Azotobacter salinestris: one gene and its partner. The protein of the gene in region 1 interacts with the protein of each later gene in a pairwise test. Links are inferred from orthologs where the notes say so. Each region holds a gene or a part of one and is shown in the gene's direction. Other genes may lie near its edges.

Region 1 (5,953 bases):
GCTGTTCGGCGCTATCAAGTAATCCCTTTCCACTGGGGGCGGCTTCGATCCGCTCCCAGGGTTCGACATTCAAGGACATGCAATGAGCAAGCAGATTCTGGTTCTTCCGGGCGACGGCATCGGCCCGGAAATCATGGCCGAAGCGGTCAAGGTCCTGCAGCTGGCCAACGAGAAGTACCAGCTGGGCTTCGTGCTGAGCTACGACGAGCTGGGTGGCGCTGCCGTCGACAAGTACGGTGTGCCGCTGGCCGACGAAACCCTGGAGCGTGCCCGTGCCGCCGATGCCATCCTGCTCGGCGCCGTCGGCGGTCCGAAGTGGGACACCATCGATCCGGCCATCCGTCCTGAGCGCGGCCTGCTGAAAATCCGCTCGCAGCTGGGCCTGTTCGGCAACCTGCGCCCGGCGCTGCTCTACCCGCAGTTGGCCGAGGCTTCCACCCTCAAGCCGGAAGTGGTCGCCGGCTTGGACATCCTCATCGTCCGCGAGCTGACCGGCGGCATCTACTTCGGCCAGCCGCGCGAAACCAAGGTGTTGGAGAGCGGCGAGCGCATGGCCTACGACACCCTGCCGTACAGCGAGAGCGAGATCCGGCGCATCGCCAGGGTCGGTTTCGACATGGCCCGCGTGCGCAACCGGAAACTGTGCTCGGTGGACAAGGCCAACGTGCTGGCCTCCAGCCAGCTGTGGCGCGCGGTGGTCGAGGAGGTTGCCAAGGACTACCCGGATGTCGAGCTGTCGCACATGTACGTCGACAACGCCGCCATGCAGCTGGTGCGTGCGCCCAAGCAGTTCGACGTGATCGTCACCGACAACATGTTCGGCGACATCCTGTCGGACGAAGCCTCCATGCTCACCGGCTCGATCGGCATGTTGCCGTCGGCCTCGCTGGATGCCAACAACAAGGGCATGTACGAGCCGTGCCACGGCAGTGCGCCGGACATCGCCGGCAAGGGTATCGCCAACCCGCTGGCCACCATCCTCTCGGTGTCGATGATGCTGCGGTACAGCTTCGGCCAGACCGAGGCGGTCAATGCCATCGAGCAGGCGGTCAGCAACGTGCTGGACCAGGGGCTGCGTACCGGCGACATCTGGTCGGAAGGCTGCCGGAAGGTCGGTACGACCGAGATGGGCGATGCGGTAGTCGCGGCGCTCGCCAAGTTGTAAGCTTTCGGCTCGCCTTTATGCGGGCCACTTCTATACAGGTGCAGTTGCAATGAAACGTGTAGGTCTGATCGGTTGGCGCGGCATGGTCGGTTCCGTGCTCATGCAGCGAATGCTGGAAGAGCGGGACTTCGACCTGATCGAGCCGGTGTTCTTCACCACCTCCAGCGTGGGCGGCCAAGGGCCGGCGATCGGCAAGGAAACCGCGCCGCTGAAGGATGCCTACAGCATCGAGGAGCTGAAGAGTCTCGATGCGATCATCACCTGCCAGGGCGGCGACTACACCAGCGAAGTCTTCCCCAAGCTGCGCGAGGCCGGCTGGCAGGGCTACTGGATCGACGCGGCCTCCAGCCTGCGCATGGCCGACGATGCAGTCATCGTGCTGGATCCGGTCAACCGTCGGGTGATTGACCAGTCGCTGGATGCCGGCGTCAAGAACTACATCGGCGGCAACTGTACCGTCAGCCTGATGCTGATGGCCTTGGGCGGTCTCTACGAGGCCGGCCTGGTCGAGTGGATGAGCGCCATGACCTATCAGGCCGCTTCCGGAGCCGGCGCGCAGAACATGCGTGAACTGATCCGTCAGATGGGGACCATCAATGCGGCGGTGGCCAACGAACTGGCCGATCCGGCCAGCGCCATCCTCGAGATCGACCGCAAGGTCGCCGAAGTTCAGCGCAGCGCCGAGTTTCCGGTGGATCACTTCGGTGTGCCGCTGGCCGGCAGCCTCATCCCCTACATCGACAAGGAGCTGCCCAACGGCCAGAGCCGTGAGGAGTGGAAAGGGCAGGCCGAGACCAACAAGATTCTCGGTCGCATCAAGAACCCGATCCCGGTCGACGGCATCTGCGTGCGGGTCGGCGCGATGCGCTGCCATAGCCAGGCGCTGACCATCAAGCTGAACAAGGACGTGCCGATCGCCGACATCGAGGGGCTGATCAGCCAGCACAATCCCTGGGTGAGGCTGGTGCCGAACCATCGCGAAGCCAGCATGCAGGAGCTGAGCCCGGCGGCGATCACCGGTACCCTGACGGTTCCCGTCGGGCGCCTGCGCAAGCTCAACATGGGCTCGCAGTACCTGGGGGCCTTCACTGTCGGCGACCAGTTGCTGTGGGGCGCGGCCGAGCCGCTGCGGCGCATGCTGCGTATCCTGCTGGAGCGTTGACGGCTTTCCGATCTTCGGGGCAGACGAAAAGCGCCGCGGCAATACCGCGGCGCTTTTCGTTATGCCCCCCTTTGTGGCGAGTCGCCGTCTGCCTGCTCTTGATCTACGCCTAGAGTGCGCTTCCGTTTCAGGAGAGTCCTTATGAGTTCAGTCATCGATATCGCCGTAGTCGGTGCCACGGGCACCGTCGGCACAGCGCTCGTCGAAATTCTCGAAGAGCGCGGCTTCCCGGTCGGCCAACTGCACCTGCTGGCCAGTGCGGCTTCCGCAGGCAAGTCGGTATCCTTCAGGGAGCGGAATCTGCGGGTCGGGAATGTCGAAGCCTTCGATTTCGGCCGGGTGCGCCTGGTCTTCTTCGCTGCCGGCGAGGCCGTGACCCGGCAATATGCGTCACAGGCCCGGGCCGCCGGCTGTGCGCTGATCGACCTGAGCGGTGGCCTGCCGCTGCGGCAGGCGCCTCGGGTGGTGGCAGAGATCAATCCCCATGTGCTGCAGGGGCTCGAGGCTCCTTGGCAGTTGAGCAGTCCGGCCTCCCCGGCGGTCGCTATGGTGCTGGCGCTGGCACCGTTGCGCCCGCTTGTACAGTGGCGGCATCTGGGGGTGACGGCCTGTCTGCCGGTGTCCAGCCTTGGTCGCGCGGGAGTGGCGGAGTTGGCCAGACAGACCACTGAATTGCTCAATGGGCGTCCGCTCGAGCCACGCCTCTTCGACCGGCAGATCGCTTTCAATCTGCTGGGCAGGGTCGGCGAGACCGATGCGGCAGGGCATGCCAGACTGGAGAGACGTTTGGTCGAGGAGCTGAGGCAGGTTCTGGAGGTGCCGGAGCTGAAGGTTGCCGTCACCTGCGTGATGGCGCCGGTATTCTTCGGTGACAGCCTGAGCCTTGCCGTTCAGGCGTCGCAGGCGATCGACCTGCCTGCCGTGCAGGCTGCTCTGCAGCAGGCACCGGGCCTTGAACTGATCGAGCCGGACGATTGTCCGACGGTGATCGGAGATGCGGTCGGACAGGATGTTGCCTATGTCGGTCGAGTGCGCACTGGAGTGGATGACGCATGCGAACTCAATTTGTGGATTACGTCAGATAACGTGCGGAAAGGCTCCGCACTTAATGCCGTGCAACTGGCCGAGTTATTGATAAAACAGGGTCTCTAAAAGATACTGACCCGCATTCGAAGACCTATTACTGCGTGGCACAACTGATGTAGCCGGCGTGCGGCCGGGCGCAATCAAGGTGCGCGGGGTATCAAGTATCAGGCTCCTTTCTCTGCTCGGGAAATCACTCAAGGGAAGCGTTATGGTTCGGGTTCGCAAACTGGCACTGGCAATCGCGGCGGCCTCGGCGCTGTCTTCGGGCGTAGCCCATGCATTGGGCCTTGGAGAGGTGACCCTGCGTTCTGCGCTGAATCAGCCCCTGGTTGCCGAAATCGAACTGCTGGAGGCGCGTGATATTGATTCAGAGGAAGTCATCCCGACCCTTGCCTCTCCCGAAGAGTTCAATAAGGCGGGTGTCGATCGTCAATATTTTCTGAGCGATCTGAAGTTCACGCCAATAATCAGACCCAATGGCAAGAGTGTCATTCGGGTGACCTCCACCAAGCCGGTGCGCGAACCCTATCTGAATTTCCTGGTGGAGGTTCTCTGGCCCAGCGGTCGGCTGTTGCGTGAATACACGCTGTTGCTCGATCCGCCGCTGTATTCATCGCAGACGGCCATGTCCGCCGCGCAGAAGCCCTTGACGGAGCAGCAGGCCGGTGTCGTCTCGCGTGCTCCGGCAGCCGCTACAGTACCTCCGGCCAAGGCCACCCGGCCGGCTTCTCCCAACCCGGAGGCTGCCGGCACGCCGGCCAAGGAGTACAGGACCGCCACTAACGATACGTTGTGGAAGGTCGCCGAGCGTGTGAAGACCTCGGGCACCATTCATCAGACCATGCTGGCAATCCAGGATCTGAATCCGCAGGCCTTTCTCGATGGCAACATCAACCGGCTGGTGAGCGGACAGGTATTGCGCCTGCCTGATGAACAGCAGATTCGTCGTCGTTCCCCAAGCCAGGCGCTGACCGAGGTTGCCGAGCAGAACGCAGCCTGGCGCGAGCGTCGCTCCCGTCCGTCCGTCGCCTCGGCTCGACAGTTGGATGCGACTCGCCGCACCGAGGCTGGTGCCGCGCCGGCGCGCGTGGAGACTGGCGACAGCTTGCGTCTGGTCGCTGCCGACAGCGGCAAGGCAGCTGCCGGCAGCGACCAAGGGGCAGATGGCAAGGCTGCTGCCGACAAGCTGGCACTGGCCAAGGAGAATCTCGATGCGACCCAGCGCGAGAATGTCGAGCTGAAGAGCCGCATGGATGATCTGCAGAGCCAGTTGGACAAGTTGCAGCGCCTGATAGCACTGAAGGATGAGCAGTTGGCCAAGCTGCAGGCGAATCTGGCTCAGCCGAGCAAGACTGGCGAAGCCGCTGCCGAGGCTGCTGTCAGTGCGTCCGCAATGCAGGGCGAGCCTGCTGCTGTTGTCGCACCGGCATCCAGGGAGCCCAGCCAGCCGGAAGCCGCGAGTGTCACCGCTCCTGCCCTGAAGCCGGCTGGATCCTCCAGCGAGGGCGCGTCCATTCCGGCAGAGCCGGTAGACTCCGTACCTGTCCAGCCCGAAACCGCCTCGACGGCTCCCGCCCAGACGGCGGCCGTCGTCGCATCCTCCATGCCGCCGGCAGCCGAATCGCTCGCCAATAAGCCGGCAGTGCAGTCTGTCCCGCTGCAGCCTGCACCGGCCAGGCCGGCGGCTCCGCAACCGCCGCGGCCGGCTGTCGTACCGGAGCCGATGGGCCTGGTCGACTCTATCCTGAGCAGTCCGCTGTTGCTCCCGTCGCTGGGGGGAAGTGCCGCGGCAGCGCTGCTGCTTGGCTTGCTGGTTGCTCGTCGGCGCGCCGCGAAGAAAACGGATCTCCAGGATGAGGATGACGAGGTGGCCATGGTCGATACCCGGCTGGATACCGGCTTGTCGCGGGCGCCCATCGAGCCCACTCTGCTGGATGAGATCCCCGGGGGGCGGGATCGGGATGTGCTGAGTGACGCCGAGGAGCATATTGCCTACGGCCGCTTCAGAGAGGCCGCCGAGTTGCTGGAGGCTGCCTGCGTCGCGGAGCCCAAGCGCAGCGACCTGCGCCTGAGGCTGATGGAGGTGCATGCCGAGCTTGGTGATCGTGAAGGTTTCACCCGTCAGGAAAAGGTGCTGCGCGAAATCACTGGCACCCAATCCCAAGTCGATCACCTAAGGATGAAGTACCCGGCCATGGCCGGTTTCGCCACCGCAGCCTTGTCAGGCGCAGCCCTGGCTGCCGGGCTGGAGGCGCTCGAGGAGAAGAAAGGCTTGCCCTCGGTAACGGAAGAGGCCGAGCCGAGTCCCCCCGTCTTTGCTGCCGATATCAATCTAAGCCTGGGTGATCTGGAAGCCGAATTGGAAAGGGATCTTCAGGGCTCCACCCAGAGCAATGCCGCCTTGAGCCTGGATGATCTGACGCTGGACGAAGCGTTACAGCCGCCTCTGCCGGCGGAGGAGCCTTTGGCCGAGGACTTCTCGTTCGATCTGGAGTTCTCCAGTGAGGCTACAGGCTTCGACCGGGAGGGCGATCTGAACC
Region 2 (4,218 bases), 1.7 Mb from region 1 along the record:
AGGGTGACCACGTCGAAGTTGCCGATCTGGGTCACGCCGCGCGGCACGTCGAGGATCACCCCGTCGACCGGGACGCTCGGCTCGTTGGGCATGAAGGTCGAGTTGACGGCCCGCTCCTCGGTGGGGAACAGGCGGTCGCCGATGCGCACTTCCTGGGTCGAGCGGCTGAGCAGCAGGGTGGCGATGTCGCCTTCCTCGGCGACCACCTCGCCGGTGCCGATGTCGTCGGCGTTGATGCCGAGCACTTCCCTGGTTTCCGGATCGATGTAGGTCTTGCCCTGGCGGAAGATGCCGTAGGCCGCCTCGCCGGCGGCAAAGTCGCCGCGTGCGTAGACCCGGTCGCCGGCGCCGCTGACCACCCGCTCGGCATTGCCGGCAACCACGTAGGGCGCGCCCTGGAACTGCACGGCGTCGTCGATGATGCGGTTGCTGAGCAGGAAGCTGTTGATCTTCTCCAGCGGAATGGTCGGGATGGCCTGGACCATCGGCGTGCGGCGGATCTGCGGCGACAGCTTGATGGTGCCGCGGCTGGCGCCACGGTTGAGCATCAGGCGCGGCTGGCCGTCGATGTAGACCAGGCTCAGCACGTCGCCCGGGTAGATCAGGTGGGGGTTCTCGATCTGCGGGTTGACGTGCCAGAGCTGCGGCCACTGCCAGGGCGCGCGAAGGAACTTGCCGGAGATATCCCACAGGGTGTCGCCCTGGACGACCGTGTAGCTCTGCGGATGACCCTCGCGGAGCTGCACCTCGGCCTGCGCCAGAGTGCTGCCGGCAGCCAGCAGCAGCAGGGCGAGTAGTGATTTCCTCATGCGGTGAATCCCTTTATGATGTGCCTTCGCGTGAAACGTCGAGCGCCGCCGGATTTCCTTTCGGGATCGCGGCGTAAAGCCGTTTTTTCAATGCTGCTCAGCATCTTAGCAGCAGCCGTTTCGATCAATTCCCAAGTGCATCACAAACGCATATGGCGATACTGAACATCCTCGAATTCCCCGACCCGCGCCTGCGCACCGTCGCCAAGCCCATCGAGGCGGTGGACGACGACCTGCGCCGGCTGATCGACGACATGTTCGAGACCATGTACGCCGCGCCCGGCATCGGCCTGGCGGCGACCCAGGTGAACGTGCACAAGCGCCTGGTGGTGATGGATCTGTCCGAGGACAAGAGCGAGCCGTGGGTGTTCATCAACCCGGAGTTCGAGTCGCTCACCGAGGAACTGGAGCCCTACCAGGAAGGCTGCCTGTCGGTACCCGGCTTCTACGAGAACGTCGATCGCCCGCAGAAGGTCCGCGTCCGCGCCCTGGACCGCGACGGCCAGCCCTTCGAGCTGATCGCCGAAGGGCTGCTGGCGGTGTGCATCCAGCACGAATGCGATCATCTGAACGGCAAGCTGTTCGTCGACTACCTTTCGACACTCAAGCGTGATCGCATTCGCAAGAAGCTGGAGAAGCAACACCGCCAGCACGGCTGAGGCCGCCCTTGCGAAGGCTTGCCGTGGCAAGCCTTTTTCTTTTTCGAGCGAGAGACCATGACCCAGCCTTTGCGCCTCGTCTTCGCCGGCACCCCCGAATTCGCCGCCGAGCACCTCCAGGCCCTGCTGACCGCCGGCCAGCGGCCGATCGCCGTCTACACCCAGCCGGACCGCCCCGCCGGACGCGGGCAGAAGCTGATGCCCAGCCCGGTGAAGCAGCTCGCCCTGCAGCATGCCATTCCCGTCCTGCAGCCTGCGAGCCTGCGCGATCCCGCCGCCCAGGCGGAACTGGCGGCGCTCGAACCCGACCTGCTGCTGGTGGTCGCCTACGGGCTGATCCTGCCGCAGGCGGTGCTGGACATCCCGCGTCTCGGCTGCGTCAACAGCCATGCCTCGCTGCTGCCGCGCTGGCGCGGCGCGGCGCCGATCCAGCGGGCGATCGAGGCCGGCGACCGCGAGTCCGGGGTCACCGTGATGCGCATGGAAGCCGGCCTGGACACCGGGCCGATGCTGCTCAAGGTCGCCACGCCGATCCGCCCCGACGAGACCGGCGGCAGCCTGCACGACCGCCTGGCCGGGCTGGGCGCGCAGGCCCTGGTCGAGGCCGTCGGCGCTCTGGCCGCCGGCGGACTCGCCGGCGAAGTGCAGGACGACGCCCTGGCCACCTACGCGCACAAGCTGAACAAGGATGAGGCGCGGCTCGACTGGAACCGCCCGGCGGACGAGCTGGAGCGGCGGATCCGCGCCTTCGATCCCTGGCCGGTCTGCCACAGCAGTCTGAACGGCACGCCGCTGAAGGTGTTCGGCGCGGCCGTCGAACAGGGCAGGGGGGCGCCGGGAACCATCCTCGCCGCCAGCCGCGACGGCCTGACCGTGGCCTGCGGCAGCGGCGCCCTGCGCCTGACCCGCCTGCAGTTGCCGGGCGGCAGGCCGCTGGCCTTCGCCGAGCTGTACAACAGCCGCCGCGAGCAGTTCGCCGTCGGCCAGGTGCTGGGGGCATGAGCCTGAATCCGCGTCTGGCCGCCGCCCGCGCCCTTGCCGCCGTGCTCGCCGGCAAGGCCTCGCTCGCCGCCCTGCCGGCACAGCTGGAGCAGGTCGAGCCACGCGACCGCGCACTGGCCCAGGAGCTGGCCTTCGGCACCGCCCGCTGGCAGCCGCGCCTGGCGCTGCTCGCCGAAAAGCTGCTGCGCAAGCCGTTCAAGGCCGCCGACCGGGATATCGAGGCGCTGCTGCTGATCGGCCTTTACCAGCTGCTGCACACCCGCATCCCCGCCCATGCGGCGATCGGCGAAACCGTGGCCTGTGCCGAACAACTGAGAAAGCCCTGGGCCAAGGCCCTGCTGAACGCCGTGCTGCGCCGTGTGCAGCGCGAAGGCGAGGCGCTGCTCGGCGCGCTGGAGAACGATCCGGTGGCGCGCACCGCCCATCCGCGCTGGCTGCAGCAGGCCCTGGCGAAGCACTGGCCGGAGCACTGGGAAGCCATCTGCGCCGCCAACAACGAGCACCCGCCGCTGACCCTGCGGGTCAACCGCCGGCTGACCTCGCGCGATATCTACCTCGCCGAGCTGGAGGCCGCCGGCATCCCGGCCAGCGCCTGCCGCTTCAGCCGCGACGGCATCCTGCTCGGCGAGCCGCGCGACGTGCGCAGCCTGCCGGGCTTCGCCGAGGGCCGCATCAGCGTGCAGGACGAGGCCGCCCAGCTGGCCGCCTACCTGCTCGAACTGATGCCCGGCCAGCGCGTGCTGGATGCCTGCTGCGCGCCCGGCGGCAAGACCTGCCACCTGCTGGAGACCGAGCCGCGGCTGGCCGAGCTGGTCGCTCTCGATGCGGAGGAGAAGCGTCTGGCGCGGGTCCGCGAAAACCTCGACCGGCTGGGCCTCGAGGCCCGGCTGATCGCCGCCGATGCACGGGCCACCGACGCCTGGTGGGACGGTCGCCGCTTCCAGCGCATCCTGCTCGATGCGCCCTGTTCCGCCACTGGGGTGATCCGCCGCCATCCGGACATCAAGCTGACCCGCCAGGCCAGCGACATCCCCGCGCTCGCCGTCCTGCAAGGCGAGTTGCTGGACGCCCTGTGGCCGACTCTCGAGGTCGGCGGCATCCTGCTCTATGCCACCTGCTCGATCCTGCCGGCGGAGAACAGCGACACCATCGCCGCCTTTCTCGCCCGCACGCCCGGCGCCCGCGAACTGGACATCGCCTCCAGCTTCGTCGGCGTCAAACCGGGCCTGGCACAGCGCCACGGCCGCCAGCTGCTGCCGCAGCCGCACGGCCATGACGGCTTCTACTACGCCAAGTTGATCAAGATCGCCGCCGGTCCGCGCGGCTGAGGAAAGAGTCGATGAAGATCATCATTCTCGGCGCCGGCCAGGTCGGCGGCACCCTGGCCGAGCACCTGGCCAGCGAGGCCAACGACATCACCGTGGTGGACACCGACAGCGACCGCCTGCGCGATCTCGGCGACCGCCTGGACATCCGCACCATCCTCGGCAAGGGCTCCTTCCCCACCGTGCTGCGCCAGGCCGGTGCGGACGACGCCGACATGCTGGTGGCGGTGACCAACAGCGACGAAACCAACATGGTCGCCTGCCAGGTCGCCTACACCCTGTTCCACACCCCGACGCGGATCGCCCGGGTGCGCGAATCGGCCTACCTGACCCGCGCCGGGCTGTTCAGCAACGAGGCGATTCCGGTGGACGTGCTGATCAGCCCGGAGCAGGTGGTGACCAACCACATCAAGCGCCTGATCG

Evidence for each region.
Region 2: the proteins of GCU53_RS20340 (region 1) and def interact in binary tests that used the Escherichia coli proteins (3 or more experiments, as listed by UniProt). The link is inferred for Azotobacter salinestris from one-to-one orthologs.

Annotation. Positions count from the first base shown.
Region 1 is NZ_CP045302.1:4,326,019-4,331,971, forward strand. The notes cover bases 1,531-4,473. They hold GCU53_RS20340 (aspartate-semialdehyde dehydrogenase), read left to right. Parts: upstream 1,531-2,468; coding sequence 2,469-3,479; downstream 3,480-4,473. Other genes in these bases: asd (aspartate-semialdehyde dehydrogenase), read left to right, coding at 1,531-2,327; GCU53_RS20345 (motility hub landmark protein FimV), read left to right, coding at 3,622-4,473. Outside these bases: leuD (3-isopropylmalate dehydratase small subunit), read left to right, coding at 1-22; leuB (3-isopropylmalate dehydrogenase), read left to right, coding at 83-1,165; more of asd, read left to right, coding at 1,215-1,530; more of GCU53_RS20345, read left to right, coding at 4,474-5,953.
Region 2 is NZ_CP045302.1:2,670,742-2,674,959, forward strand. The notes cover bases 1-2,714. They hold def (peptide deformylase), read left to right. Parts: upstream 1-961; coding sequence 962-1,468; downstream 1,469-2,714. Other genes in these bases: GCU53_RS12560 (LysM peptidoglycan-binding domain-containing protein), read right to left, coding at 1-809; fmt (methionyl-tRNA formyltransferase), read left to right, coding at 1,526-2,470; rsmB (16S rRNA (cytosine(967)-C(5))-methyltransferase RsmB), read left to right, coding at 2,473-2,714. Outside these bases: more of rsmB, read left to right, coding at 2,715-3,798; Trk system potassium transporter TrkA, read left to right, coding at 3,810-4,218. UniProt on the Escherichia coli protein: Removes the formyl group from the N-terminal Met of newly synthesized proteins. Requires at least a dipeptide for an efficient rate of reaction. N-terminal L-methionine is a prerequisite for activity but the enzyme has broad specificity at other positions.